2 regions of the Corallococcus sp. EGB genome follow, and region 1 is predicted to be linked to the other one. Evidence: riboswitches for the same ligand, from Rfam matches in the RefSeq annotation. Region 1 holds a riboswitch; the other holds the start of a gene.
The links. A riboswitch is a leader RNA that binds a small molecule or an ion and turns the genes downstream of it on or off. The one in region 1 is predicted to bind cobalamin.

Region 1 (15,107 bases):
GGAGATTTCCGTGTTGCCGAAGACCTGGACGCGGCGGGGGTGCAGGTGCTCCGTGAAGCCCGCGAGCGCCAGGCCCGGCTTCTGGATGCGCGAGGAGTCCACCGTGCGGTTCAGCCCCTGCGAGCTCGCTATCAGGGTCAGCCGCAGGTCGTGCCCGTGGTCCTCGAGGAGCTGGGAGATGCGAATGGATTTCATCGTCAGGACCTGGATATCACCCACCGGCCTCCGGAGGTGAACCGCACCGTGTCCGCCGTCCCCCCCGCCTCCCCTACAGCCGCCGCCGGGCCCCAGGCCGATGCGCTGGTCGGGGTTCCAACAGAAGTCCCCGGGCGCGACACCGAAGCCCCCTTCGAGCGCCGGCTGGGCCTGTTCCTGCTGGGGGGCGTGCTCATCCTGGGCGCGGCCCTCCGCCTCTACTGGGCGCTCCACGACGACGGCATCTACTGGCCGGACGAGGTCTACCAGAGCCTGGAGCCGGCCCACCGCCTGCTCTACGGCTACGGCCTCGTGGCCTGGGAGTTCGTCCAGGGCGCCCGGAACTGGGCCCTGCCGGGGCTGGTGGCGGCGGTGCTCGGGCTGGGCCGGCTCGTGGGGCTGACGGACCCGGCGGGCTATCTGGCGTGGGTGAAGGGCTTCTTCGCGCTGGTGGGCACGGCGACGGCGTGGGCCACGTGGCGGCTGTCCCGCGCGTCCGGGGCCTCGCCCCTGGCGGCGTCCGGCGGGGCCGCCCTGTTCGCCCTGGCGGCGGTGCCCCTGTACTTCGCGCCCCGGGCCATGAGCGAGAACGCCTCCGCGCTGCCGGTGGTGCTGGGCCTGGCCCTGGCGCTGCCGAAGGCCGCGTCCCGGCGCGCGCTGGTGGCGGGGGCGTCCCTGCTGGGGCTGGCGGTGCTCCTGCGGCTGCAGAACGGCGTCTTCTGCGCGGGCCTGGTGGCCGTGCTCCTCGGCCGGCGCCAGTGGCGGCAGGCGGGGGTGGCGCTGGCGGTGCTGTCCGGGTGGGCGCTGGCCTTCGGCCTGCTGGACAAGCTCACCTGGGGGCGGTGGTTCCACTCGGCCATCGTCTACCTGGACTTCAACGTGCTCCAGGGCAAGGCGGCCCAGTGGGGCACGGAGCCCTTCGGCTACTACCCGCGCGTGCTGCGCACGGCCATGCCGGTGCTGACCGTCGTCACGGCCGCGCTGTGCCTGGTGGCCATGCCGCGGGCCTGGGGGTTGTCCCTCCTGGCGGCGGCGTTCTTCGTCCTGCACGCGCTCCAGCCGCACAAGGAGCTGCGCTTCCTGGTGCCGGTGCTGCCCCTGTTCGCGGCGCTCGCGGGCGTGGGGCTGGACTCGGCCTTGCGGCTCTTGCGCGGCGCTCCCGCGCGGGGCACCGCCGTGGTGGCGGTGGCGGCGGGGGCGCTGCTGTCCGGCGCGGGCGCCGGGGCGCTCACCTTCGGACAGCTGGGCCAGTACGAGCGCGTGCGCCCCAGGGACAGCGCCTGGGACGACCAGGGCCCCATCAACCGGCTGCTGGAGGTGGCGGGCCGGCGCGACGATGTGTGCGGCCTCAAGGTGGAGGCCGTGCACCTGGCGTGGGCGGGGGGCTACAGCTACTTCCACCGGAAGGTGCCGCTGTATCCCCACACCGGCCCCGGGCGGGACTCGCGCCTGTTCAGCCACGTCATCACCCCGGTGGGCTTGGAGGGTCCGGGCACCCTGGTGGCCCGGGAGGGCCCGGTGGCGCTGGTGAAGCTGCCCGTGGCGGACTGCGTGCCGGACCCCGGCTATTCGTGGCGACTGCCTTGAGCGGGACAGTTGGAGGGAGGAAGTCCCTTCCGGCCCCCCCAGCGGGTTGGTAAGCCACGGCCATGCCCGAATCCGACTGCCTCTTCTGCAAGATTCGCGATGGCCTCATCCCGGCGAAGGTCGTCTACAAGGACGACGACTGCCTGGCCTTCGAGGACATCAACCCCCAGGCTCCCACCCACGTGCTGTTCATCCCGCGCAAGCACATCCCCACGGTGAACGACATCACGGTGGACGACCGGGCGCTGGTGGGCAGCCTCTACATGGCCGCGGCGAAGGTCGCGCGGGAGCGGGGCTACGCGGACACGGGCTACCGCGTGGTGATGAACACCCAGCGCGACGCGGGCCAGACGGTGTTCCACATCCACCTGCACCTGCTCGCGGGCCGCCAGCTCCACTGGCCGCCGGGCTAGCCGGGCTCCGAGCGCGAGTCCGCCATCCGCCCCGCTCTCGCGTGACACGCGCCGGGGCGCCGGGTGCTAGCGTCCCGGGTGCGCGGCCCGCCCCTCCTCCCGGGCGGGCCCGCCCGTCATGTTCAGTGCCCAGTCGTCGCCGCAGTCCCGCCGTGCCTACTCCCGCCTCGCCGTGCTGCTGGCCTCCGTGGCCGGCGCGGTCAACGCCGTGGGGTTCGTGGCGCTGGGCGCGCACGCGTCCCACATGTCCGGGAACATGGCCACGCTGGGCGAGTCCCTGGCCCAGGGCCGCTGGAGCGCGGCGCGGCTCCCCGCGCAGCTGATGGCGCTGTTCGTCGCCGGGGCCTTCTGCGCCACGGCGCTGCTGGATGCCTCGCGCCACCGCACGCGGGGCCGGCACGTGGCCGCGCTGCTGCTGGAGGCGCTGGTGCTGGGCGGCGTGGGCGTGGGCATGGAGTCCCTGCCGGGCACGCGCGCGCCGGCGCTGCTCTGGGGCATCGCCTTCGCCATGGGGCTGCAGAACGCGCTCGTCACGCGGGTGTCCGGCGCGGTGGTGCGCACCACGCACGTGACGGGGCTGCTCACGGACATCGGCATCCAGTTGGTGCAGATGCTGGCGTGGGTGCGCGACGGCCTGCGAGGTGACGGCGCGCCGGGGCTGTGGCAGCGCGTGCGGGAGCTGCCCTCCGCCGTGCAGTTCGAGCGCACGCGGCTGCACCTGGGCCTGGCGCTGGCGTTCCTCGCGGGCTCCACGCTGGGCCCGTACCTGTTCCTGCGCCACGGCGCCGTGACGCTGGTGCTGCCGTGCGCGGTGCTGGGCGTGCTGGCCGCGCTGGACGTGCGGTTGACCGTCAAGCCCGCGCCGTCCTCCTCCGCCGCGCCGGGGCACTGAAGGCCCGCGCGTTCCCTCAGGGCACGGCGGGCTCGGCCACGGACTGCGAGGGCGTGCGCGACGGCGGCTCGGGCGCGTCCGTGACGTTCGGGTCGGCCACGGCACGGCCCCGGGCCCGGGGGCGCAGGGCCTGGAGCACGCTGCTGCGCTCGTCCGTCCAGACGTATTCCGGCTCGCCGCGGAGCACCAGCCTGCGCGTGCGCGCCGGGCCCGTGTGGAAGGTGGAGCTGCCGAAGAACTCCCTGTCGGGGCTCAGCAGCATCCACGCGCTGGCCACCGCGTCGCCCGCGTTCTCCCGAGACACGAGCGCCGCGAACAGCCCGGAAGCCCGCGCGTGCGCCAGGCTGATGGGCACCAGGTCCAGGTGCTGGTTGCTGATGTGCAGCACCAGCACGCCGTGCGGCGCCAGGTGCTGGACGTAGAGCGCCATCGCCTCCCGCGTCAGCAGGTGCACCGGGATGGCATCCGAGCTGAAGACGTCCAGCGCCAGCACGTCGAACTGGCGCGAGCCGTGCTCCAGCTCCTTCTCCAGGGAGATGCGCGCGTCGCCCTCGACGACCTCCACGTGCGCGGGCGTGTCCTTCAGCGTGCTGAAGAAGCCGCCCTGCCCCCGGGCGAGGTCGATGATGACGGGGTTGATTTCATAGAAGCGCGCGTCGTCCCCGGCGGCCAGGAGCATGGCGCTGTTGCCCACGCCCAGCCCCAGCATGCCCACGCGCAGCCCGGTGGGCAGCCCCAGCGCCTGGCGCCACCGGCGCTGCTCGGCGAGCGCGAGCCCCAGGCCGCTGTCCGCCGTGTAGTACGCCGTGGGGGCGCTCCGGCGCTCCGGCAGGATGTACTGCCAGCCGTGGGTGATGGCGCCGTGGCGCAGGGCGTACTGGTGCTGATTCGGATCATCCGGGAACAGCTCCAGCACTCGCACCACGCCGAAGAAGTTGCGCGCGGCGAAGCGCACGCGCCCCAGGTCCGAGGCGACGAGCGCCGGCAGGTGCACCGCCACGCCCACCAGCATCGCCCCGCGCAGCAGGCGCTGCGTGCGCGCCACCACCGTCTCCTCCTTCGGCCCGCGCAGCAGTCCCACGAAGGCGATGGCGCAGCACGCGGCCAGCGCCAGCGGGTGCTCCCAGTAGGTGTTGAAGACGGCGGGCGCCACCAGGTTGACGAACACGCCGCCCACCACGCCGCCCACGGACACCCAGAGGTAGAAGGCGCTCAGGTCGCGCGGAGCGGGACGGCGCCGGTACAGCTCGCCGTGGCACACCATGGCGCCCGTGAAGAGGGCGCCCGCGTGGAAGAGCACCTGCCACCCCAGGCCCAGCGAGGGGCCCTCCTTGTGCGCGTACGTCACCAGCACCACGAAGGCGATGAGCCCCACCGAGTACGGCGTGCGCGCGTAGAAGGACTCGCGCGAGAAGGCCAGGATGAAGGTGACGAGGTACACCGCCAGCGGCATCACCCACAGGAAGGGGCCCGCCGCCACGTCCTGTGAGAGCTTGTTCGTCGTGGCCAGCAGCAGCACCGACGCGCACGTGCTCAGCGCCAACCACGTCAGCGTGGGCCCCAGGCCCGGACGCGGCGGCGCCGTGGACGCCTCCGCGGCGGCGCGGGTGGAAGCATCCGCGGGGGCGTCACCGGCGGCGGACGCGGGGGCGCGGCGCAGCAGGTCCCGGGCGCAGGCCCCGATGCAGAGGAGGAAGAAGACGAAGCCCACGGCCCAGCCCCAGGCCTGCGCGCTCCGGCCCACCCAGGGCTCCACGAGGAACGGATAGCCCAGCAGCGCCAGCAGCGAGCCCGCGTTGGACAGCGCGTAGAGCACATACGGCGAGCGCTCCGGCCGCGCGCGGGCGAACCATGACTGGACGAGCGGGCCGGTGGTGCTGAGCACGAAGAAGGGCAGCCCCAGCGTGGCGGCCAGCATCCCCATCAGCCGGAGCACGGGCAGGTGCTCATCCACCGGGCGCCAGCCGTCCCCCGGCGCCAGCGGCGAGCCCGTCCACCAGGCCCGCGCCGCCAGCGCTCCGAGCGCGGCCACCAGCAGGCCCAGGTGCAGCAGGGCCTGCGCGCGCGGGCGCAGCCGGGAGGCCACGACGTGCGCGTAGGCGTAGCCCGCGAGCAGCACCGCCTGGAAGAACAGCATGCACGCCGTCCACACCGCGGGGGTGCCGCCGTACCACGGCAGCGCGTAGCGGCCCGCCAGCGGCTGGACGCCGAAGAGCAGGAAGGCGCTGGTGAAGATGGCGAGCGCGTAGCGCACCATGCGGCCTCGGGGGGCGGGGGAAGACGCACGGCGTAGGGGGCCCGCGCTCCAGGTGTTTCCCGCTGGGGCGACAGTCTTGTCAACACGGGCACGTTCCAGAGCACGGCGAGCGGCCAGGCAGGCCGCTGGTGGGGCGGGTGGCCGCGGCGGGCATCAGCCCTAACTTCCCGGACGGATGGGCGCTGAGGACATCGCGCCCGGGGAGGACATCATGAAGGGCTTCAAGCGCGCGGTGGGGCTGGGACTGCTGGTGGGCGGCGCACTGGGAGGCTGGGGCTGCGGCAAGGAAACGCCGCCGTCGGACACGCAAGGGTTCCAGGACCCCGTGCAGCTCCAGCACCGGCCCCGCGAGGACGTGGCCGGGAGGAGCACTGGCAGCGACGTGGGTGAAACCTCCAGCGAGCAGGGCCGTAGCGCTCCCGACAACCGTCAGGGCGCGGCGGGTGGAAGCAGCCAGTTGGGCACGGGGCTCGCGGAGAGCTACCAGGGCGGAGCGGCCTCGGAGGGCACCGGCGGCTCCGGCCGTGACGCGGGCACCGGCGGCTCCGGCCGTGACGCGGGCACCGGCGGCTCCGGCCATGACGCGGGCACTGGCGGCTCCGGCCGTGACGCGGGCACGATGGACGCGGGCACGCACCATTAGGCGCGGCTCCGGCGACGGCCATCAGTCCTGACGGCGCTTCACATCCCTCAACTGGTTGTGAAGGTCCTGCACCTGCCTGAGGGTCGGCGTCGCACTGCCGCCCTGGCTGAAGTCGTCCCGGAGATTGTCGAAGAGGGTGCACAGCATCGACATGGCCTCGCAGCCATGGTTGCGCTTGAGCGACAGGAAGAGCGACCGCGTCGCCTCCCATTCCTTCTCCAACTCGGTGGCGCTGCCGCTCTCCTTGGCGGGAGCACGGACGGCGGCGGCGCGCTTGCCGGGCCGTGATGGTGCCGGCTTCTTCGCACCGGCGTGAGCCACCGTGTCCTCCTCCGGCTCATCCGGAGCGAGCAGGTCGTCTGGGTTCACCTGCGCCGGGGCGCTGCTGGCGGTGGCCCGCGCGGGCTCGGCGGGCTTCGGCGTGGACTTCGCCGGCGCGGGGGGGAGCGCCGCGGCCACGTCGTTGACCGGCGTCTCCTGGGCCGGTGACTTCTCCTGGACCGGAGTCGCGGCCTGCTGCGCCGGCTCGGGCGCGGGAGGATGCCCCGGGGGATGCGCGGGCCGCGTGGGAATCTGCTGCACCGGGGTGGGCGGAGCCGGCGTCGATGTCCGGGACTGCTCCAGGCCCACGGCCACGCGCAGCTCGGGGACGAAGTAGAGCCCCGCCCCCACGATGGACAGCGCGACGACCGTGAGCAGCAGGAACACCAGCGCGGAGCGCAGCGCGCCGCCCTTCTTCACCGGCGCCATCTCACGCCGCGAGGCACGCGGCGGCTCCGTGGGCTCCGGCCGCACCGGCATGGCCTTGCGCCGGGTCGCGTCGTCGCGCGTCGCGCGCGCGGTGGACGACTCGTCCGGCTCCGCGGCGGCCCGGGTCACGGCGCGCATGCTCGACGCGGTGCTGGAGCGCGCAGGCGGCGTGCCCGGAGACGAACCGCGCACGGCGCGGCGGGAGCCCGTGCGGCCCCGGGCCGGAGCGGTGGGGCCGGTGTCGGACTCACGCTTGCCGGTGGACGAGGACGTCTCACGCAGCAGGGCCTCGTCCAGCATCACGCGGGACTGGGGCTCCTCGCGGCGCGAGGCGCGGGACGGCATGGGGATGCGCGGGTGCGTGTCCGCGTCGCCCGCTCGCACGGCCGGGACATCGTCCGGCTCCGCGGAGATGGACGGCATGCGGGCATCGGACTCCAGCGCGCGCGGCTCCACCGCGACCAGGTCCTCCGAAGGCCGCGTGTCCTGCATCGTGGGCCGGAGAGCAGGCCCCGGGTCGAGCGGCTCGGCGTCGAGCGGGGCCTCGTCGAAGTCGCTGGAGCGGGAGCCCCCGGACTGGATGGAGGGCACCTGGATGGTGAGCGCCGCGTGCGAGGGCAGCGGCCGGCTGCCGTTCGACGGCGTCGTCACCCCGGGGCGCGAGGACGCCACCGAGGGCATCGCGGCCGTGGGGCGCTGCCCCTCCGGAATGCGCGCCTCCACCGCGCGCGCGGGCTCGGGGGGCCGGGGCGAATCGAAGCCGCGCGAGGACTCCGACGCGCGCACCGGCTCGAAGGCCGGCAGGGGCTCCGACGCGCGAGCCACATCGAACGTGGGCGAAGGCGCGGGGCGGCCGCCGGTGGACGGCGTCGTGACGCCAGGCCGCGCCGCCGACAGGGACGGCATCGCGGCGGTGGGACGCTGCCCCTCCGGGATGCGCGGCTCCGCGGCGCGGAGCTCGGCGCCCCCGGAGCGGCCCCCCTCGGGGAGGGGCTCCGGCCACGGATAGGGGCTCTCGGGGAGCTCCTCGTCATCCATGAACGGGCCATCCGGCAGCGGCGGCGGCTCCATGAACGGCAGCGACTCGCCCGACGCGTCGTATCGCCCCGCCCCGAAGTCGGACATGGGCGGAGGCGCCACCGGCCGCGATGCATCCGCCGGCACGACGGGCACGGGCCCGTCCACGGTCCGCACGGCCGGGATCGGCGCCATGGGCGGAGGCGGCACGCCCCGGGGCCCCACCGAATCCGAGAACGGCAGTGAAGCCCCCCTCCCGTCCGCGGGCGGCCGCGACACCGGCACGTCTGGCACGGGCGGCGCATCGCGCGACGGCAGCCCCGGCTCCGCGTACGGCAGCGACGTGGCGCGCGGCGCGGTGGGCTCGCCCGAGGACTCCGAGGACGGCAGCGCTTCCGCCCGGGGCGCGGTGGGCTCGCCCCGGGGCGAGGCCTCCGCGTCGCGTGCGCGCTCCTCCGCGGTACGGATGGCCGGCAGCCCCTCCAGGATGGTGGGCCGCTCCATCGCGTCCTGGCGGACCTCCACCGTGGGCGACGGCTCCGACGACGCGGGGCTGGGCCGCATCTTCGCGCGCGCCGCCTCCTCCAGCGCCTCCACCGGGAAGGCGGGACGCGTGGACTCGTCCACCATCACGCCGGGGCGCGTCTCACCGTCATCGCGTGCGCCGCCGCCGTCCTCGCGGCTTCGAGGCGTGGGATGGAACGACAGCGCCTCCACCGGCCCATCCAGGCGGATGGTCTTGGGCGGCAGCGTGGGCGTCTGCATCGTCGGGCGCGGCGCGGGGGCCAGCGACTCGTACGTGCCGCTGCTGCGCACGTCGCGCGACACCTCGCGCAGGGAGGCCAGCAGGCGCCGCTCGGACTGGTAGTCCGCGGAGAACAGGTCGCGCATGAAGCGGCTGACGCTCTCCGGGCCCGCGCTGGTGTCGATCTCCATCAGGCACGCCTGCAGGCGCACCCGGAAGTCCTCCGCCGTCTGGAAGCGCTGGGCCGGATCCACCGCCAGCGCCTTCGCGACCAGCTGCGACACCGCCGGCGGCGTCAGCGGCTCCACCTCACCGAGCGGCGCCACCTTCGGGTTCGCCACCGCGGACATCAGTTCGCCCGGCGGCAGCGCGTCGAAGGGGTTCTTGCCGGAGATGAGCTCGTAGAGACACAGGCCCACCGCGTACAGGTCGCTGCGGCGGTCCACCGGCTGGTGCCGGGCCTGCTCGGGCGACATGTAGAGGAACTTGCCCAGGATGATGCTGGGGTTCGTCTTCGCCGCCGACAGCCGGCTCTTGGCCAGGCCGAAGTCGATGACCTTCACCTCCCCCTCGTAGGAGATGAGGATGTTCTGCGGCGAGATGTCCCGGTGGACGAGCTTCAGCTCCTTCTCTTCCTCGTCCCGCTTGCGGTGCGCGTACGCCAGCGCGTCCAGCACCCGGCCCATCACGTACAGCACGAAGGTGAGCGGCAGCGGCGTCTGCCGGTCGCGCACGCGCGCGGCCACCTTGCGCAGGTCCTTGCCGTCCACGTACTCGAGGGCCATGTAGGCCTCGCCCTCGTGCACGCCCATGTCCAGCACCTGCGCGATGGAGCCGTGCCCCAGCCGCACCAGCGTGCGCGCCTCACCGACGAAGCGGTCGACGAAGTCCTGGTCCTCCGCGAACTGCGGGAGGATCTTCTTGATGACGCACAGCTTCTCGAAGCCCTGCGCGCCCTCCAGGCGGGCGAGGTAGATCTCCCCCATGCCGCCGGTGGCCAGGTGCGACAGGAGCGTGTACCGGCCAAAGGGCTGCGGCCGGAAGGGCCGCAATCGGGCGGGCTGGTTCGAAGAGCTCATGCGGTGCGGGGGTCCACCACGGAAAGCGCATTGAACCCCGAGCCGGGGTGCCGCTTCAACCGGTCAACCGGCCGCGCCGGCCGCCTCACCGGATACCGGGGTTGGTCAGCATGCCCATGTCCTCTTCAATCACCTCGAAAACCGCCACCTTGTCGCGGGGGGGCCGCACCACCCGCTCGCCCAGGGGCATCACGTCGAAGCGGGCGCCGGTGGCCGCCAGGAGCTTGCCGGTCATCAGCACCTGGCCGGGGGCCGCGGTGGAGGCCAGCCAGCCCGCCACCCCCATGCCCTCCCCCACGGCGCTGTAGTCCATGCGCGCGTCGGTGCCGATCATCCCCACCAGCGCCTTGGTGGAGTGCAGCGCGATCCGCAGCTCGCACCGCTCGTCCTGGGGCCGGCGGGCCATGCCCCGCTCCCAGTCCGCGCGCAGGGCCAGCGCCGCGCGCACCGCGCGGACCGCGTCATCGCCCTTGGCGTAGGGCACGCCGAAGAGCGCGCGCATGGACTCACCGAGGAAGCCCTCGACGGTGGCCTCGAAGCTGAAGACGATGCCGCTCATGCGCGCGTGGAAGTCGTTGAGCAGCTGCGTGGCGCGCGCCGCGCCCAGCCGGGCGATGACGGCGCTGAAGTCCGCCAGCTCCGCGTGCAGCACGGTGAGGTTCTTCTCCTCCAGGCCCGGCAGCTTTCCGCCCGTGCGCTGGGACTCGGCGGAGCGGCGCTCGGCCACCTCCGGCGAGTGGAAGCGCTCCAGGTTGCGCCGCATCCGGTCCGCGCTGGAGCCGTCGCGCACGGCGAAGCGCTGCACGCCGCTGGCCACCAGGTGGGCCACCGCGGTGCACGCGTCCAGCATCAGCTCCAGGCTGGTGTCGCCCCCGCCGGGCACGTTGACGTAGAGCACGCCCGCGAAGGGCGGCTCGGTGCCGATGGGGATGCACAGCACCCGGTCCACGCCGTACATGATGACGCTCTCGCGTCCGGCGAAGCGGCGGTCGTCGCGCACGTCGCCCACCGCGAGCGCGCGGCCCTGGCGGAGGGCCTCGTCCACGATGGCGTCCGACACGGGCACTTCGCCCTTGGCCAGCCGTCCCCGGTGCCGCACCGCCGCGGGCACCAGCGGCCCGGTGGCGTGCTTGAGCAGCACCACCGCCGTGGTGGCGTCGGTGCGCTCCAGGAGCCGGTCCATGGCGGACTCCAGGAACGCGGTCAGCGTGCGCGCGGTGGCCAGCGCCTCCGCGGTGTGCACCAGCAGCACCAGCGTCTCATAGGACACGCGCGGGCTGGCCACGGCGGAGCCGGTGGGCACGGGCGAAGGGCCGCTGAACGCGTCGTCGAACGGCAGCGGCCCCACGTTGTCCAGGAGGCGCAGCACGTCCGCGTCCTTCACGTTCTTGGCCAGCAGCACGGAGGGGCCCACGTCCGTGCCATGCCCGAAGCGCACGACGCCGCCCGCGCCCAGGTCCATCATCTCCGTGGCGGCGTTCTCCACCGTGTGCGGCTGGCGCACCGCCAGGGTGTTCTCCCCCAGCGCCACGGTGTCGCCCGCGCTCAGGTGCTTGCTGCCCTGGAGCGGGGAGCCGTTCACCCGGCTGCCGTTGCGGCTGCCCAGGTCCTCGATGCGCAGCACGTCACCTTCGACGTAGAGCCGCGCGTGCCGGCGCGACACCAGGTCGCCGCCCAGCACGATGTCGTTCTCGTCCGCACGGCCGAGGCTGGTGACGCCCTCCGGCAGGTCGTACGACGTGTCGAAGTAGCCGGGCCCGTTGATGATGATCTGCCACATCGGGCGCAAGACATTACACGACCTCCCAATCTTCCGAGAGTCCGAGACGCTTTCTCCGGACTGGCGGGCGTCCAGGCGAGGCCCCGGAGGCCCTCTCGCGTCGCGTCATACGCGAAGGACCCACTCAAGGCAGGAGGGGCCGGGGGTCGGAGTTCACCTGGGGCGGTGGATGAAGAGGGTGTCACCCATGCGCAGTGTACGGAAGGCCGTCAGCGGGCGTGACGCGGGGCCCCGGAGCACGCGCCCGTCCAGGCCGAAGCGCGAGCCATGGCAGGGGCACTCCACCGCCCCGAGCGCTCCGTCCCAGGCCACCGCGCAGTCGCCATGGGTGCAGGTGCGCCACACGGCCCGGTAGCAGCCGTCCGCCGCGTGCACCACCACCACGTCCAGGAGCGCCTCCGGGACGCGGACCGGGGAGGAGCCCCCCGGCTCGCGCAGGGCGGGGTGCTGGGAGAGGGGGACCTCCACCCAGCCCTCCTCGGGCGTGCCGGGGACGCCGGTGTCGCCGCACACCGGGGCGGCTTCCGGGTCCGGCGCGGGCAGCACCACGGCCTCGCGCCAGTCGCCGCCGCAGCCCAGCGCGGCCAGGGCGCAGGTGCCGCGCAGGAGCGTGCACAGCGCCTGGCGGCGATCCACCCCACCCGCCTCCAGGCCGTCCGAAGGCAGGTGGGGCGCGCGTCGACTCACGGCGAGCCGCCGTCGACGAACTGGCCGTTCACCACGGACAGCGCATCCAGGTCGAAGCCGCCGGACGTGCCGCCGTAGCTGTTGAGCCCCGTGTCGGTGAGGCGCACGAAGCGCGCGCGCGGCAGCCCCACGTCCGCCAGGTCGAAGCCATCCCCGCCCGCCACGGCCGGGTCGATGGGGGAGATGCCGTTGTCCGGGGCCGAGTGCACCGGATGCGTCCCGGCGCAGCCCGGGTAGCCGCCGTCCTTGTCGGTGGCGGCGCAGGGGAAGTCGAACCAGGTGACACCGTCGTCGCTGACGGACACGCTGGCCGTCTCCGCGAAGATGTCGCCGCCGTACTTCTGGAAGGAGTTCTCGAAGACGAGCAGGTCCACGCCCGGTCCGTCCACCGCGACGAGGTCGGTGAACTCCAGGGTGATGGACCCGCCCCGCCCCAGCGACAGCACGTCCAGCGAGCCCGCGTACTGTCCGCCGCCCACGGGAGGCCCGAGCACGACGTCCGGGAAGCGGTCCTGCCCGAAGCCGGCCGAGTCGCCGAACCGGTAGGCCGTCACGCGGTCCGCGAACGGATCCACCGGACGCGAGCCGGCGTCGACACCAGCGTCCGTGCCGGCATCCGCGTCCGTCCCCGCGTCCACGTCCGAGCCCGCATCCGCGTGGGTGCCGGCATCCACGATGTCGCCCGAAGGCAAGGGAGCGGGCTCGGAGTCGCCCGCGCACGCCCCCAGGGCCATCAGCGCGCCGAGCGCGAGCAGCAGGCGCCTCATCGCAGGCCCGGCTCCTGCTTGATGCGCACGAGGCGGCGGCCGTTGACGTCCGTCACGCCCACGAGCAGGTCCGAGCCCAGCGACGACAGCAGGTCCACGGCCGTGCACGCGTCCGTGGCGTTGAGCACCGCCTGGCGCGTGCCCACGCTGATGGGCTGGTTGCCGCCCAGTCCGGGCGTGAGCGAGAAGCGCGACACGTCGGTGGCGCCGCTGTAGGTCCCGCGCACCACCGCCACGCCGTTGCCGAAGCCCGCGGCGGCGGTGAAGTTGCTGCCGACGTCCAGCTTCGGCTCGGCCGTGAGCTCCACCGGCGTGCGCGAAGCCAGCGCCGTGTCCAGCTTCGTGCTGGACACGGCGTAGGCCACGTTCACGTACGTGTCCTGCAGCGCGTAGCCGAACACCGCGATGCCGTTGTTCGCGATGGCGGAGAAGCCGTTGGCGGCCGCCTCCGCCGGGAACGCCACCACCTTGGCGGCGGTGTAGGGCCTGGCGGAGGTCACCAGCGCGTAGATGCCCTGGCCGTTCACCTCCACGTCCACGCCGCCGCCATTGATGAAGAACGCATCCATGATGCCCACGGCGGTGCAGTTGTCCGGCGCGTTGAGATAGGTCGTCGCCTCGCGCGCGGACGGATCCACCACCGCGACGGAGCCCGGGGCGGGGAAGCCGCTCTTCGTATAGCCCGCGAGCAGGCGCGTGCCGTCATAGGCCAGGGAGAAGGACGGGAAGGTGGCGGCCGGGTTGGCGCGATCCGCGGGCGCGAGCACCGTGTCGATCGCCGTGTTCCCCAGCGTCACCTCCGGCCAGGTGCCCAGCGAGAAGATGTCACGGCCCGTGGCCGTCTCGCGCAGCGCGAAGAGCGAGTACGTGGGTCCGGGCGTGGACACCACCGCGCGCACCTCCGGGGACAGGGACGCGGACTCCGCGACGGCGAAGCCCGTCTGGAGCTGGAGCGTGCCCAGCACCTGCTCACGGGGCAGCGGGGCGCAAGCGACCGTGCCGCCGTCCGTGCCGGTGCCACCGTCGGTCTCCGTCCCCGCGTCCGTGCCGGTGCCCGCGTCGGTGTTGGTGCCCGCGTCGGTGTTGGTGCCCGCGTCGTCCCCTTCGATGCCGTCGGAGACCTGGGTGCACTTCGCCTCGACACAGGCCCAGGCCTGACCCGCCGGGGCCGCGCCCTTGTCCCGGCAGTCGAAGACGTCCACGCACTCGTCGCCGCAACCCGTGCCGCCCAGCATCACCGCCAGCAGGGTCCCCATCAGCGCCGCGCGCTGGCCCTTCGTGCCCATCCGCTTCGTGTCGGTCCGCATCGCGTCCTCGCTCCTGGCCTCTCCGCACGGAGGCGGAAGGCGTTCCCCTGGCGGGAAGGCGCGCGGACGGAAGGCACCGGACCGCCGGGCGCGCGTGTCGCACCCTGGAGGCCTGCCTTCGCCGTCAGCTCCCCGCGGAGGTTCCGGTCTGTCGCCGGCACCTCCTCGCGGAGGACGCCGGGTCGTCGCCAGGTCTTCGGACTCGCGGGAGCGGCGCTCGTGAGAACACCGCTCCTGCTCACCGCTGCGGGGCAGTCCCGGACTCGCACCGGGTTCCCTGGAAGCCCTCACGCCCCATGGCATGAAGACATCGATGACGGGGCGGGACTATGGCGCCCCTGCGACAAAGTCAATGCGCCACGGGTTCACCGCGGCGCTCCCGCAGCAGCACGTAGCGCCGGGTGCTGCCGTCCACGACGACGGTGGACACCACGCGCCAGCCTTCCGCCCCCAGACGCTGCAGCTCCGCGAGGTCCTCGTCCGGGCCCTCGCGTTTGACGAAGGTGTACTCATACGCCGGTGGCGACGGAGGCGCGGGAGGAGACGGAGGCGCTTCCTTCCGCGGCGCGGGGCGGGACGTCTGGGCCCGGACCTCCGAGGGCACGAGGGTTGTAGCGGCCGCGCCGAGCAGGACGCCCGGCAACACGACGAGTGAGGCGAGACGACGGTTCATGGAAGCGCACCCGGGGGAGGAACAGCGGGCATGTAATGCCGCCACCTCCACCCCGGAAGCCTCGTGCGGCCCGGACGCACGGTATGAGCGCGCGAAGCGGCCGGGACCGTCCGCTGGAGAACGGCCCCGGCGCTCCTGACGGCTACGGCAACTGCACGCCGTTCACCACCGCGACGGCATCCAGGTCGAAGCCGCCGCTGATGCCCGCGTAGCCGTTGGCGCCCGAGTCGCGGATGCGCACGAAGCGGGCGCGGGTGAGCCCCACGCTCGCCAGGTCGAAGCCGTCACCGCCCGCCACGGCCGGGTCGGTGGCCG
Region 2 (15,107 bases), 110 kb from region 1:
GACGCTTCATCCTCGTCGCGCTCGACGCGGAGCGCCGTCCCACCGCTGTACCTCCGCTCGCGCCGGAGAACCAGACATGACAGACATTGCCTTGACACCTGAAACAAGCCGGGCGTATAGACGATGCCATGCTGGTGCCTGGGTTTGCCCAGGCTGAAAAGGGAACCCGGTCCGAAGCCGGGGCTGCCCCGCAGCGGTAGGTGAGAACGACCGCCGTCCATCACACTGGCGCCCACGTGGGCGCTGGGAAGTGACGGCCAGTAGGCAACCCGGCACCCCGGTGCCGGACCCGCTCACGAGCCCGAAGACCTGCCTGCATCCGTGCCGTGGGAGACATCCACGGTCGGTTCGACCTGGAGCCCCGAGGGAGGGCGGGAAGGTCCGCGCAAGCCCTTGTTTCTACAGGGCTTTTGCCCGGAACATTCCCTCTCTTCCCTTCTGTCTCCAGCCACCCGCGGGGGTGGAGGTCGGTGTCTTCGGGCCCTTTCGCGGCCTGGGCGCGCGGCAGCGTGCCTGGACACCCCTGCCTCCACCTTCGTGGGTCACTTGCCGGGCGACGCGGGTCGCCCGTGAGGACGGACGACAATGCGTGGAGTGGTGCGGAGACGGCGCGAGGCAGTGACAGGACACGGAAGCCAGACACGGCCCGCCCGGCCCCGGCTGCGGCGCGGCTGACGCCCTTTCCCGTTTCACGTCGCAATTCCTCGCATCCATCGCGGCGTACGCCGCGTGGGGAGACGTCTGCCTTTGAACGCCATCCGCTATCCCGACGGGAACGTGCTCCTGCGCAACCTGTCGCGCGAGTTCCCCGTCGTCACCCATGGCGAGGGCATCTACCTGTACGACGCCCGGAGCCGCCGCTACCTGGATGGCTCGGCGGGCGCGCTGGTGGCCAGCGTGGGCCACGGCAACCGCGAGGTGGCGGACCGTATCCATGAGCAACTGCTCCAGGTCGCGTACGTCAACGGCACCCACTTCACGACGGACGTCACCGAAGCGCTCGCCACGCGCCTGTGCGCGAATGCGCCCGCGGGGCTGAAACGGGCGGCCTTCCTCGGCTCCGGTTCGGAGGCCATCGAGGCGGCAGTGAAGTTCGCGCGGCAGATGTGCGTGGAGCGCGGCCAGCCCCAGCGCACGCGCGTCCTCACCCGCGTGCCCGGCTACCACGGCAACACACTCTACGCGCTGTCCATGTCCGGACGGCCCCACTACCAGACGTTCTTCGGTCCCATGCTGTCGGAGGTCGTCACCACGCCCGCGCCCTACCCCTACCGCAGCGGCCTGGAAGACTACGCGCGGGACGGAGCCGCGCACTACGCGCGGCTGCTGGAGGAGACCCTCCAGCGCGTGGGGCCGGACACCGTCGCCGCGTTCGTCGCGGAGCCGGTCATCGGCTCGTCGGCGGGAGCGTCCGTGCCTCCGCCCGGATACTTCGAACAGGTGTCCGCCATCTGCCGCCGCCACGGCATCCTGGTCATCGCCGACGAGGTGATGTGCGGCTGCGGGCGCACCGGGCGCTTCTTCGCGAGTGACCGGGTGGGGCTCACGCCGGACCTGCTGGTGATGGGCAAGGGCCTGAGCGGCGGCTACGCCCCGCTGAGCGCGGTGCTGGTGCGCGAGGACCACCTGGAGGAGCTGCGAAAGGGCTCCGGTGGCTTCATGCACGCGCAGACCTACCTCCAGGCCCCGTGCATGACGGCCGCGGGCGTGGCGGTGTTGGACTACTACGAGCGGCACGGCCTGGTGGCGCATGCCGCGCGCGTGGGCGAATACCTGCAACGCCGTCTGCGCGAGGTCCTCCTGCCCCTGCCCCACGTGGGCTCCGTGCAGGGCGTGGGGCTTATCGCGGGCGTGGAACTGGTGGAGGACAAGGCCACGAAGCGGCCCTTCCCGCGCACGCGCAAGGTGGTGGAGGGGCTGCTCGCGGAGCTGTTCGCGCAAGGGCTCGTCCTCTGGCCCAACACCGGCCACGCCGACGGGACGAACGGCGACCTGGTGATGGTGGGCCCTCCGCTGATCATCACCGAGCCCCAGGTGGACGAGCTGGTGGACCTGCTCGCCCGGGGCCTGACCTGCTTCCTGGAGCGGCCATGACCTTTCGCATCACCTATTCGGTGTTGGACGCGGACCTGACGGAGCTGCATGCGCGCTTCGACGCGGCGCTCGCCACGGTGCGCACGCGACTGGGCGCGGAGTACCCGTCGTGGATCGCCGGCAAGGCGCACGCGAGCGGCGACCTGCTGGACAGCCGCAATCCGTCGCGGCCTTCGGAGGTGGTGGGCCGCTTCCACCGCACCGCCCCCGGCGAGGTGGGCCGCGTGGTGCACGCGGCGAAGGAGGCCCAGCGCGCGTGGGGCGCCACCGCGTGGGAGGAGCGCGTCCGCATCCTGCGCCGTGCCGCGGACCTCCTCTCCGAGCGCCGGTGGGAGCTGGCGGCGGGGATGACGCTGGAGGTGGGCAAGAACCGGCTGGAGGCGCTGGGCGACGTGGAGGAGTCCGCGGACCTGCTGCGCTACTACGCCGGCCAGGTGGAGTCCGCGCACGGCTTCCACCTGCCCATGGCGCGCCTGTCGCCTCGCGAGGACACGCGCAGCGTGCTGCGCCCCCATGGCGTCTTCGTCGTCATCTCCCCGTTCAACTTCCCGCTCGCGCTGGCGGCCGGGATGAGCGCGGGCGCGCTGCTGGGCGGCAACGCAGTCATCCTCAAGCCCAGCGAGGACGCCCCCGGCTGCGCCGAGGGCCTCTTCCAGGCGCTGCGGGACGCGGGCCTGCCGGGCGGCGTGCTCCAGGTGGTGCATGGCGAGGGGGAACTCCTGGGCTCCGCGCTGGTGCGCCACCCCGCGGTGGACGGCGTGGCCTTCACCGGCAGCACGAAGGTGGGCATGGAGATCTTCCGCCGCCTCACGGAGGAGCACGTGCGGCCCGCGCTGCTGGAGCTGGGCGGCAAGAACGCCGCCATTGTCTGCCGGGACGCGGACCTGGAGGCGGCGGTGGAGGGTTGCCACCGCTCCGCCTTCGGCATGTCCGGACAGAAGTGCAGCGCGCTGTCGCGCATCTACGTGCATGAAGACGTGCGCCAGGACTTCGTCGCGCGGCTGGCCCGGAAGGCCCGCGACACGGTGGTGGGGGACCCAGCGCTCGCGTCCGTCTTCATGGGCCCGGTCATCAACGCGGCCTCCGTGCGACGCTTCGAACAGGCCGTGGCGGAGGCGCGGCGCGACGGCACCGTGCGCGCGGGCGGCGATGTTCCAGTCCTGGACGCGTCGCTGGCGCACGGCCACTTCGTGGCGCCCACGGTGGTGGAGCTGCCCCACACGCACCGGCTGATGCGCGAGGAGCTGTTCCTGCCCTTCGTCGGCGTGGCGTCCTTCCGCTCGCTGGACGAGGCGCTGGCGCTGACCAACGACAGCGCCTACGGCCTCACCGCCGGCATCTTCAGCGCGGATCCGGACACGGTGGAGGTGTTCATGGCCCGCGCGGAGGCGGGCGTGCTCTACGCCAACCGCCGCACCGGCGCGACGACGGGCGCGTGGCCCGGCGTGCAGCCCTTCTGCGGGTGGAAGGCCAGCGGCTCCACCGGCAAGGGCGGCTGCGGTCCCTATTACGTCTCGCAGTTCATGCGCGAGCAGTCCCAGACCCGGATGGGTTGACCTGGAAGCCCTCATGCACCCGCTCTATCCCGAAGTGAAGGTCGCGCCCCCGGGGCCCAACGCCCGCGCCATCATCGACGTGGACCGGCGCTACACGTCGCCCTCGTACATCAAGGAATACCCCCTCGTCGTGGAGCGGGGTGAAGGCCCCTGGGTGTACGACGTGGACGGCAACCGCTTCCTGGACTTCATGGCGGGCATCGCCGTGGCGTCCACGGGGCACGCGCACCCGCACGTGGTAAAGGCCATCCAGGAGGCCGCGGGCCGCTTCCTCCACATCTGCGGCACGGACTTCTACTACGACGGCTTCTCGCGCCTGTGCGAGCGGCTCGCGAGCTACCTGCCAGAGATGGGCCCGAAGAAGGTCTTCCTGACCAACTCCGGCACGGAGGCCGTGGAGGGCGCGCTCAAGCTGGCGCGGCACCACACGCGCCGGCAGACCATCATCGCCTTCAAGGGCGGCTTCCACGGCCGCACCTATGGCGCCATCTCGCTCAACTCCTCCAAGGTGGCCCAGCGCGCCTTCTTCGGCCCGCTGCTGCCGGGCGTGCTGCACATCCCCTACGCCAACCCGTACCGCTGCGGGAACGGCTGCGCACCGGGCGCGTGCGGCGACGCGTGCAACCCGGTGCGCCTGTTGGAGACGGACTGGTTCGTCAACCACGTGGACCCGCGCGAGGTGGCCGCCATCTTCGTCGAGCCCATCCTGGGCGAGGGCGGCTACGTGGTGCCGCCCGCGGGCTTCCTCCAGGAGCTGCGCCGTCTGTGCGACGCGCACGGAATCCTGCTGGTGTTCGATGAGGTGCAGTCCGGCATCGGCCGCACGGGGCACATGTTCGCGGCGGAGCACTTCGGGGTGATGCCGGACATCCTGCTGTCCGCCAAGGGCATCGCGTCCGGCATGCCGCTGGGGGCCATCATCGCGCGTGAATCGGTGATGACCTGGCCGCGCGGCTCGCACGGCAGCACCTACGGCGGCAACCCGGTGTGCTGCGCCGCCGCGCTGGCCACGCTGGACGTGGTGGAGGGCCTGCTGGGCGGCGTGCGCGAAGCGGGAGCGCACCTGGTCTCCGGACTCCAGGCACTCCAGCGCGGGCACCCCATCATCGGCGACGTGCGCGGCGTGGGGTTGATGGTGGGCGCGGAGTTCGTGCGCCCCGGCACCCGCGAGCCCGCGGCCGCGTACGTGGCGGACCTGGAGCAGCTCGCGTTCCAGAAGGGCCTGCTGCTGCTGTCGTGCGGCAAGTCCACCATCCGCTTCGCGCCCCCGCTCGTGGTGGGACGGCACGAGGTGGACGTGATGCTGGGCATCCTGGGCGCGTGCCTCCAGGAGCTGGACAGGCGCCACGGCCTGAAGGCGAGCTGACATGGACAAGCGCTGTTCGATGAAGGAGGCCATCGCGGCCTCCGTGCACGATGGCGATTCAATCGTCATCGACGGGTTCACCCACCTCATTTGCTTCGCGGCGGGGCACGAAATCATTCGCCAGGGCCGGCGGAACCTCACCGCCATCCGGCTCACGCCAGACCTCGTCTACGATCAGCTCATCGAGGCCGGCTGCGTGAAGCGGCTGGTGTTCAGCTGGGCCGGCAACCCGGGCGTGGGCAGCCTGCACGCGCTCCGGCGCCGCAGCGAGGCCGGCGGCTCCGAGCGGCTGGAGCTGGAGGAGTACTCGCACTTCGGGCTGCTGTCGCGCCTGCAGGCCGCGGCGGCGGGGCTGCCCTTCTGGCCGCTCGACAACTACTACGGCGGCGACATCGCGCGGGTGAACGCGAACATCCGCACGGTGCACTGCCCATATACGGGACGGGAGCTGGCCACGGTGCCCGCGCTGCACCCGGACGTCACCATCCTCCACTGCCAGCGCGCGGACCCGGAGGGCAACGCCCAGGTGTGGGGCCTGCTGGGCTCGCAGAAGGAGGCGGCCTTCGCGGCGAAGCGGGTCGTCGTGGTGGCGGAGGAGATCGTCCCCACGGAGGTCATCCGAGCGGATCCGAACCGCACGGTGGTGCCCGGCATCCTCGTCAGCCACGTGGTGCACGAGCCCTGGGGCTGCCACCCCAGCTTCGTGCAGGGCTTCCACGACCGGGACAACGACTTCTATGTGAAGTGGGAGGACATCTCGCGCCAGCCGAAGACGTACCAGGACTACCTGGAGGCCTTCGTCCACGGCGTGAAGGACCGGCGCGGCTACCTGGAGCGGCTGGAGGCGGGGCTCTTGGACCGGCTGCGGGCGAAGCCCCGGCCGTGCGCGGGGGTGGACTATGGGTACTGACGCGGCGATGGGCGCCACCGCCAGCGAGCGCATGGCCTTCCGCGCCGCGCGTGAGCTGCGCGATGGGGACGTGGTGTTCGTGGGCATCGGGCTGCCGAACCTCGCGTGCAACCTGGCGCGGGCCACGCACGCCCCGGGCCTGTTCATGATCTACGAGTCCGGTGCGGTGGGCGCCATGCCGGAGCGGCTGCCGGTGTCCATTGGCGACCCGTCGCTGGTGACGGACTCGCTCGCGGTGGTGGGGCAGGCGGACATCTTCCAGTCCCTGCTCCAGCGGGGGCACATCGAGGTGGGCTTCCTGGGCGGCGCACAGGTGGACCGCTGGGGGAACCTCAACACCACCGTCATTGGCGACTACGCGAACCCGAAGGTGCGGCTGCCCGGCAGCGGCGGCGCGTGTGAGATCGCCGTCCACGCGCGGCGGCTGCTCATCATCATGCGGATGAGCCCGCGCACGTTCGTGGAGCGGTGCGACTTCATCACCAGTCCGGGCCACCAGATGAACGGCCGCACCCGAAAGGAGCTGGGCATGCCCGGCGGCGGCCCCACGCGCATCATCACCGACCTGGGCGTGCTCACCTTCGACGAGACGGGCGAGGCGGTGCTCACGGAGGTGTACGAGGGCGTGACGGTGGAGCAGGTGAAGGCCGCCTGCGGCTGGCCGCTCAGGGTGGCCCCCACGCTGGCGACGGGCGCATCTCCGGACGCGGCGGTGCTGCACCTCTTGCGCGAGAAGCTGGATCCGAAGCGCCTGTATCTCTGAATCCCGCCGTCCCACGGAGCCAAGGGTCATGTCGTCGGAAGCCTTCATCGTCGATGCGGTGCGAACGCCCATCGGGCGCTACCGGGGCGCGCTCCAGGCCGTGCGGCCGGATGACCTGGCCGCGCACGTGCTCGCCGCGCTGGTGGCGCGGCAGGGCCTGGACGCCGCGCGCGTGGACGAGGTGTTCCTGGGCTGCGCGAACCAGGCGGGCGAGGACAATCGCAACGTGGCGCGCATGGCGCTGCTGCTCGCGGGACTGCCCCAGGAGGTGCCAGGCGTCACCGTCAACCGCTTGTGCGCCAGCGGCCTGGAGGCCGTCATCCAGGGGTGCCGGATGATCCGCCTGGGCGAGGCGGACGTGGTGCTGGCGGGAGGCGTGGAGTCCATGACGCGCGCGCCCTGGTCCATGCCGAAGCCCGAGGAGGGCTTCCCGTCCGGGAAGGTGGAGGCGTGGGACACGGCGCTCGGCTGGCGCTACCCGAACCCCCGGCTGGCGGAGCGCTTCCCGCTGGAGCAGATGGGAGAGACGGCGGAGAACGTGGCCGCGAGGTGGGGCATCGCGCGCGAGGCGCAGGACGCCTTCGCGCTGGCGTCGCACCAGAAGGCGGTGGCCGCGCGCGCGGAGGGCCGCTTCGGCAGGGAGCTGGTTCCGGTGGAGGTGCCCCAGCGCAAGGGACCGCCCCTGCGGGTGACGGAGGATGAAGGCCCCCGCTCCGACACGTCGCTCGCCCGGCTGGGCACGCTGCGCGCCGCGTTCCGCGAAGGCGGGAGCGTCACGGCGGGCAACGCGTCCACGCTCAACGATGGCGCATCCGCGGTGCTGCTGATGAGCGAGCGGGCGCTGAAGGCCACCGGCAAGACGCCCCTGGCGCGCTTCGTGAGCAGCGCGAGCGCGGGCGTGGACCCGCGCTTCATGGGGGTGGGCCCCGTGCCGTCGACGCGCAAGGCGCTGGAGCGCGCGGGCTGGACGGCGGACGCCCTGGACCTGGTGGAGCTCAACGAGGCCTTCGCGGCGCAGGCGCTCGCATGCATGCGGGACCTGGAGCTGCCGCCGGAGCGGGTGAACGTGAATGGCGGCGCCATTGCCCTGGGGCACCCGCTGGGCGCGAGCGGGGCGCGCATCGTGACCACGCTGGTCCACGAGTTGGAGCGGCGGGGCGCGCGGCGCGGGCTGGCCACGCTGTGCGTCGGCGTGGGCCAGGGACTGGCGATGACGGTGGAACGATGAGCCCGCATCCGCCCGAGCCCCGGTCGCTGGCGGTCGCGCTGCGCATCGCCTTCGAGCCGGCCTCTCCGCACGGCCCCGGCTGGTGCTACCGCGCGACGTTCCACGACGGCGCCAGCGAGTCCGGCCTCCTGCGGAGCCTGGAGGACCTGGCCGCCGTGCTCCAGCGCTGGGGCCACGGACTGGAGGGCCTGCCCTGGGCGGAGCTGCCCACCTTCGGAGGCGTTCCTCCCCGCGAGACCGAGGGCGTGTGGAGCTGGGATGCGACGCGGCTGCTCGTCGGAGACCGGCCGGGCGCCGTGAGGCTGCTTCCCCGCCTGGAGCGCTGAAGCCCCCGCGGAGTCCGCGCCTCGTCATGGGAGGCGCGGACTCCCTCACCTGCCCTCAGCTCCGACGGCGGCGCGCACGCGCCAGGCCCAGCAGGCCCAGCAGCGAGAACGCGGCCAGCGACCCGCCGCTCGCGGAGCAGCCCCCCTTGAAGTCCGCGTCACCCTCGCCCTGGTCCAGCGGCGCCGGCTTCACGCCCGTGCCCGGACCCGTGCCAGTGCCCGTGCCCGCATCCACCACCGGGGCCGGGTCCTGCGGCGTGCCCGCGTCCACCACCGGATCCGGCTCCACCGGGCTGCCCGCGTCCACCACCGGGGCCGGGTCCTGCGGCGTGCCCGCGTCCACCGGCGTGCCCGCGTCCACCGGCGTGCCCGCGTCCACCACCGGATCCGGCTGCGCCGCCGGGAACACGTCCTCGCGGGTCGTCGCCTGGATGAACCCGTCGTGGTAGACGACGCCCACCGGCTTGATGGTGTCGTCCCGGTACAGGCCCAGCTTCAGGTAGTTGTTCTGGCCGGAGAACATCGTCTTCGCCTTGGTCTTCTTCAGCACCTGGGTGCCGTTGAGCCACAGCTCCACGTAGCCCACGGTCGCGTCCGGGGACCACTTCACGTGGAAGATGAACTCCTGCCACGCGCCGCGCTTGAGCGGCGTGCTCCACACCGTGCCGCTGTCGTTCAGCGTCAGGCGGACCTGCTCGCCCTTCACGAAGAACTCCACCGGCGGCGACCCGCAGCACCCGTCGTGGTGCCACTGCGTGAAGAGCTGCCACGAGTCCACGCTGGGGAAGTCGTTCGCGAACATCACCTTCCAGCGGTACCAGTACTCCGAGCCCACCTTCTCGTTGCTCAGGTAGACCAGCTCGTTGCGGTTGCCGCTGGAGTTGATGGGGTCATCCCCCTGCTTCACCGTCGCCTTGAGGGCGTACCTGCCTTCGGCCACCGGGCTCGTCACCACCTGGAGCCGGTCCGAGCTCACCATCTGTTCCGCGCTGTACTGGCTGCGGTTTCCCGTCTCGAAATCGCCCCGCCAGACGATTTCCGCCGCAGCGAGGCTCGGGATGAGACAAGCCACGAGCCAGAGGTGCAGTGCTTTCAATGCTGAATCCTTGGGGGAGGGGGGAGGGAAGCGCTTGATGCTTTGACGGCAAAGCTTTGACAGACATTACCCCAAACCATTCCCCAGCTTCATTCCCCCCCAAACCCATTCCCAGACGCCTGGCAACGCAGCGGCCAACCAGACAAGCCCTCATCCGGCTTGAGACATGTTTCACGACGGGACCCGGCTCTCCGGACCCACCGGGCGGGCGGCGGAGCGGTGTCCTAAACGCAACGCGTCATTGACAAGGGGGCATCCAGGGGGCTGACGGGACGGGGGCGTGGTGTAAGGTCACGGGCCCTTCCGGCGCTCCCTTCCCGGGGCGCTCATCAGCGTGCCCCATGCTCGTGCTGCGAGACGTCCAGAAAACCGACTTGCCCGGCCTGAAGCGTCTTGCCGCGGTGCTGAACACGGTCAACCTGCCGAACAACGAAGAGACGCTCGAGGCCATCATCGACAAGTCGGTGAAGAGCTTCGCCGGCAAGGTGAAGAACCCGTTCGAGCGCGAGTACCTCTTCGTGCTGGAGGACGTGCGCAACAGCCTCATCATCGGCACGTCGATGATCATCGCCCAGCACGGCACGTACGAAGCGCCGCACATCTACTATGAGGTGAGCGAGCGCGAGCACTACTCGGCCTCGCTGGAGCGGCACCTGCGGCACAAGGTGCTGTCCATCGCGTACAACTACGAGGGCCCCACGGAGATTGGCGGCCTGGTGGTGGACCCGCCCTACCGCGCGACGCCGGACAAGCCCGGCAAGCAGCTGTCCTTCGTGCGCTTCCTCTTCATCGCGATGCACCGGCGGCTGTTCCGGCCGCGCGTGCTGGCGGAGCTGTTGCCGCCGCTGCTCCCGGACGGACGCAGCCTGCTGTGGGAGGCGTGCGGCAAGAAGTTCACCGGCCTCACCTACCTGGAAGCGGACCGGCTGAGCCGCCAGAACAAGGAGTTCATCAAGGAGCTGTTCCCCGCGTCGGACATCTACGCGTCGCTCTTCCCGGACCGCGTGCAGAAGGTGCTGGGCGAGGTGGGCCCGGCCACGCGCGGCGTGCAGCGGATGCTGGAGCGGGTGGGCTTCCGGTACGTGGAGCGCATCGACCCGTTCGACGGCGGCCCGCACTTCGAGGCGGACACGGCGGACATCTCCCTGGTGCGCCGCTACCGCACGATGAAGCTGGCGGAAGAGGACTTCGAGCTGGAGGGCGACGACGTGCTGGTGGCCGCCGAGCGCGACTCCGGCCGCAACCGCTTCCGCTCCGTGCGCTGCACGGCCCGGCTGGACAACACCGTCATCCACCTGCCCGCGCGCGCCAAGGAGCTCCTCGAAGTGAAGCCCGGCGCGAAGCTGTCCGTCATTCCCTTCGAGTAGCGCGCGCCACGCGGAAGTCCCCGCGCAAGAGCGCCAGCCAGCGCTCCCCGGCCTCCAGCGAGGGGCCCTCCGGCGGCACCAGCGCCAGCGCCAGGTGCGTGTCCGCGCGCACCGGGTCCAGCGACGTGGGGTCCAGGTCCAGCGTCCCGCCGCCCTTCAGCGCCACCCGCACCCAGGCGTGTGGCCTCGCGGGGCCGCCGTCCACCACCAGCAGCCCGTGCACCAAGCCAACGCGCTGGCCTCGCGCGCTCGCCAGGGCTGCGTAGCGCAGGGCGTGCGCCAGGCAGCCTCCGGCCTCGCCCTCCCCGCCCTCGCGCCAGTCCGCCGCCGTGGGGCTCTTCTCCGGGAAGGCCGCGTGCACCTTCGCGGCCAGGGCCCGCGCCTCGGGGGGCGTCCACTCCGTCATGTCCGGCAGGCGCGCGGGGACCGTGAAGGCCGATGCTTCACCGCGAGGTATCAGCCTCAGCGCTCCTGAGGTGCCACCCTCCACGGGCACGCCGTCCGCGAAGAGCTCCGGCGGCGGCCGCAGCCGCTCCCCCGGGGCTGCCCGGGTGAAGCGGGCGTCGCCCACCTCCAGCACCTGGAGCCGCCCCTGTTCGTCGTAGCGGGCGCGGAAGCGGGCGCCCAGCATCGTGCCCTCGGCGGTCGTGGCGCTCCGGGCCGTGACGCAGTGGGGGCCCTCCTGGCCGGACAGCTCCTCGCGGCCCTTCACGCAGCCCTCGGGCGGAGGGCCTCGCCACAACCACAGCGCCTGGGGCACCGCGTCGCCGTCCTTCACGCGGCCCGCGGCGTCCACGGGCAGCGTCACCTCGCGCACGCGCTCCCCTGCCTGGCCGTCGCGCACGTGCAGGTGCCGGCTGGTGTACGTGAAGCGCCCCGCCTGAAGGGACAGGCCCACCGTCCCCACCGGCACGCCCCGCCAGGCGAAGACGAAGCGGGCCGAGCTCTTGGCCCTGGCGGCCTCGTCACCGGTGCTGGCAGGGATTCCCGGGAGCGCCAGCAGGCAGGTGACGAAGAGGGCCTTCATGTTTCATGAAGCATGCGTCGAAATCAGGACCGGCGCGAGAAGGCGGGTTAGCTTTGCCCCCGTCCATGGGCGCCAAACGGTACCTCTTCTCGTTCGGGCTGGCGGCGGCCCTGGTCTCCGCACTCATCCTGGGCTTCGTCTTGTGGTGGGTGACGGGCAAGCCGGATGACACGGCCGGCTGGGCGGTGCTGCTCCTGGGCGTGCCGTTCCTCTGGCTGACGGGCAGCTACCTGTCGTGGTTCCGCTTCGCGGCGGTGCGCCGTCGCGAGCGGCGCGACCTGATGTCCCGGCTGGCGGAAGGCGACCTCACCACGCCCATCCACACGGGCTTCGAGGGCCAGGAGGACCTGCGCCGCCTCATCCTGTCCCTGCGCCGCGCCCTGTCCCAGGTGCAGCGCGTGACGAGCAATCTGCACCGCACCGGCAACGGCGTGAGCGAGCAGGCCCGCATGCTGCTGGAGGCCGCGCGCCGTCAGGGCGGCGCCGTGGAGCGCTCGCTCGCTGCCGTGGGCGGCAACGGCACCAGCCTCCAGGTGGCCATCAAGCGCGTGCAGCACATTGAAACCTTCGCGCATGAGACGACGGGCGCCCTGCTGGAGATGACCGAGCGGCTGCACCAGGTGGTGGACGGCCTGGAGACCGTGAACGACTTCAGCCAGCGCACCAGCGGCCTCACCCAGGCGATGACGGAGCGGCTCACGCACATCGCCGCGTCGGGTGACGAGCTGGGCCGCTTCGCCTCGGAGGCGGAGGACTTCGTCGCGCTGGTGGAGGGCGGCATCTTCGCCGTGCGCCGCCGCGCCATGGAGACCAACAGCATGGCCGTCGCCGTCACCACCACCGCCCAGCGCGGCGAGGCGCTGGTGAACGACAGCGTGCAGGGCATGTACCGGGTGGAGGAGACGGTGCGCAAGGCGGCCGAGCTGATGGAGATGCTCGGCACGCGGTCGCTGGAGATTGGCCGCATCGTGGACGTCATCCAGGAGATCGCCGACCAGACGAACCTCCTGGCCCTCAACGCCGCCATCATCGCCGCGCAGGCCGGCGAGCACGGCCGCCCCTTCGGCGTGGTGGCCAACGAGATCCGCAGCCTCGCCGAGCGCACCACGCGCTCCACGCGCGAGATTGGCACCATGGTCACCGGCATCCGCGACGCGGTGGAGACCGCCGTGGCGCTGGTGCAGGAGGGCCGCGAGCAGGCCACCGCGGGCGTGGCCCTGGGCGACCGCGCCGCCGAGGCCCTGAGCGAGATCCGCACCATCACCCAGCGCACCTTCGCCGCCGTGGAGGCCACGGTGATGGAGACGCAGCAGCTGGAGGCGCAGGGCGCCACCGTGGTGGAGGCCAGCAAGCGCGTGGCCCAGCGCGTGGAGGACATCACGCGCATGGCCATCGAGCAGTCCGGCAACGCGCGGGACCTGGTGCGGCAGATCCAGGAGATGTCGCGCGTGGGCCAGAGCGCCGGCCAGAAGGCCGAGGCCCAGGCGCGCACCGGCCGCGACCTGTCCGAGGCGGTGATGCGGCTGAGCGCCGCCATCGAGGAACTGCGCTCCGCGCACCAGGTGCTCACCCGGGGCGACGCATCCATCCGCGAAGAGGTGGCGCAGGTGCGCGAGGACGCGCGCCGGGTCATCCGCATTGGCGACGGGTTGGACCGCACGGTGGATCAGCTGGGCCACGAGACGTCGAGCCTGGAGGCGGAGGTGTTCCGCTTCCAGCTGCCCCGGGCCCGCGCGGGCGGCACGCTGCGGGTGGGGTTGCACCAGGCGGGCTCGCTGCGCACGCGCCAGTCGGTGGATCCGCTCTTCAGCGTGGAGAACCAGATGACGGAGCTGACGGCGTGCCTCTTCTCCTGCCTGGTGCGGCTGGAGGACGGCATGCTGGTGCCCGACCTGGCCGAGCGCTGGGACGCGGATCCGTCCGCGCGCCGCTACCGCTTCTACCTGCGCCGGGGCGTCACCTTCCACGACGGCACGCTGCTCACGGCGCTGGACGTGAAGCGCCACCTGGAGCGGCTGATGGACCCGGCGCTGCGCTCGCCGGACCGCAGCCTGCTGGAGGACGTGGAGGGCGCGCGCGAGTACTCCAGCGGCATGGCGCGCGAGGTGACGGGCATCGAGGCCCTGGACGAGGGCACGCTGGAGATCCGGCTGCGCGAGCCCAAGGTGTTCTTCCTCCAGCTGATGGCGCTGACCGCCACGGCCGTGGCGAAGATGGACAGCGCGGGGAAGCTGGTGGGCACGGGGCCCTTCCGCGTCGTGGGCATGCAGGCGGACCGGATGGTGCTGGAGCGCAACGCCAGCTACTGGCGCGGCGGGCTGCCGCTGTTGGACCGGCTGGAGTTCGTCCTCGCGGAGACGCGGCCCCAGGCGGTGCGGCTGGTCGTGGACGGGCAGGTGGACCTCGTGTCGTTCCTGCACGTGGAGCACACGGAGGCCAAGGGGCTGGACGCGCACCAGGTGGTGACCAGCACCACGCCCTCCACGGCGTTCCTGGGGCTCAACCTGAACGAGGCGCCCTACAACGACGTGCGCGTGCGGCGGGCGCTGCGCGCGGGCATGGACATCCCGGCCGTGGTGGCCCAGTTCCATCCGGGCGCGCGCGTGGCGCGCACCTTCACGCCGCCGGAGCTGCTGGACGGGGCCCAGGAGCTGGGGCCCACGCCGATGCCGGACGTGGCGCTGGCGGAGCGGCTCTTGCGCGAGGCGGGCGTGCGGCGGTTGCAGCTCACCCTGCACCACCCGGTGGGCCGCGACACGTCCGCCGAGGACGCCGTGCTCTTCCGGCCGCTCATCCAGGCGGGGCTCCTGGAGCTGCGGCACGAGCAGATGCCCGTGGAGGAGTACCTGCCGCGCCTGCGCGAGGGGAAGGTCCCGGCGTTCCGCACGCTGTGGCTCGCGGACTTCCCGGACCCCGACGCGTTCCTGCACTTCCTGCTCAACTCCAGCGCGCAGACGGTGTACCCGATGGGCTACCGCAACCCGGAGCTGGACCGGCTCACGGCGGAGGCGCGCGTGTCCATCGACCCGGAGCTGCGCTCGCAGCTCTACCGGCGCGCGGAGATGCTGGCGCGCGAGGACTGCCCGCTCATCCCGCTGTACCACGACCGCACGCACGCGGTGGCGGCGGCGTCCGTGCAGAACCTGCGGCTGCACCAGACCCCGCCGCAGGTGCGCTTCGAGGACCTCTGGGTGGACCCGGCCGTGGGCGGCTAGGGCACCGCCCGGCGCGTCCCCGCGGGACTGGCATTGCGCTGGGGCCAGCCCCGGGCTTCGGCGCGGATCCCGACGGGATAGGACTCCAGCCGCCAGACGCCGTCGCGGCGCAGGGCCACGTGCAGGTACTCGCCCGCGAACACCGCGCCCGCCACCTCC

Region 2: linked by a shared signal. The riboswitch ahead of KYK13_RS33995 (aspartate aminotransferase family protein) and the one ahead of KYK13_RS34490 (hypothetical protein) in region 1 are both predicted to bind cobalamin.

What each region holds. Positions count from the first base shown of each region.
Region 1 covers NZ_CP079946.1:8,454,682-8,469,788, forward strand. Annotated here, with positions in the region: gene hprK (HPr(Ser) kinase/phosphatase) at 1-195, opposite strand, end outside; gene KYK13_RS34445 (hypothetical protein) at 244-1,782, shown strand; gene KYK13_RS34450 (histidine triad nucleotide-binding protein) at 1,845-2,195, shown strand; gene KYK13_RS34455 (YoaK family protein) at 2,314-3,087, shown strand; gene KYK13_RS34460 (fused MFS/spermidine synthase) at 3,104-5,344, opposite strand; gene KYK13_RS34465 (hypothetical protein) at 5,556-5,987, shown strand; gene KYK13_RS34470 (serine/threonine protein kinase) at 6,009-9,578, opposite strand; gene KYK13_RS34475 (FHA domain-containing protein) at 9,664-11,358, opposite strand; gene KYK13_RS34480 (ubiquinol-cytochrome c reductase iron-sulfur subunit) at 11,512-12,045, opposite strand; gene KYK13_RS34485 (cell surface protein) at 12,042-12,812, opposite strand; gene KYK13_RS34490 (hypothetical protein) at 12,809-14,119, opposite strand; cobalamin riboswitch at 14,289-14,449, opposite strand; gene KYK13_RS34495 (DUF4177 domain-containing protein) at 14,469-14,792, opposite strand; gene KYK13_RS34500 (cell surface protein) at 14,935-15,107, opposite strand, start outside.
Region 2 covers NZ_CP079946.1:8,346,564-8,361,670, forward strand. Annotated here, with positions in the region: gene KYK13_RS33990 (acyl-CoA thioesterase) at 1-80, shown strand, start outside; cobalamin riboswitch at 116-332, shown strand; gene KYK13_RS33995 (aspartate aminotransferase family protein) at 748-2,094, shown strand; gene KYK13_RS34000 (aldehyde dehydrogenase family protein) at 2,091-3,650, shown strand; gene KYK13_RS34005 (acetyl ornithine aminotransferase family protein) at 3,664-5,016, shown strand; gene KYK13_RS34010 (CoA transferase subunit A) at 5,018-5,926, shown strand; gene KYK13_RS34015 (CoA-transferase subunit beta) at 5,934-6,689, shown strand; gene KYK13_RS34020 (thiolase family protein) at 6,718-7,917, shown strand; gene KYK13_RS34025 (hypothetical protein) at 7,914-8,243, shown strand; gene KYK13_RS34030 (polysaccharide lyase) at 8,299-9,339, opposite strand; gene KYK13_RS34035 (arginine N-succinyltransferase) at 9,681-10,706, shown strand; gene KYK13_RS34040 (lasso peptide biosynthesis protein) at 10,690-11,733, opposite strand; gene KYK13_RS34045 (ABC transporter substrate-binding protein) at 11,799-14,948, shown strand; gene KYK13_RS34050 (hypothetical protein) at 14,945-15,107, opposite strand, start outside.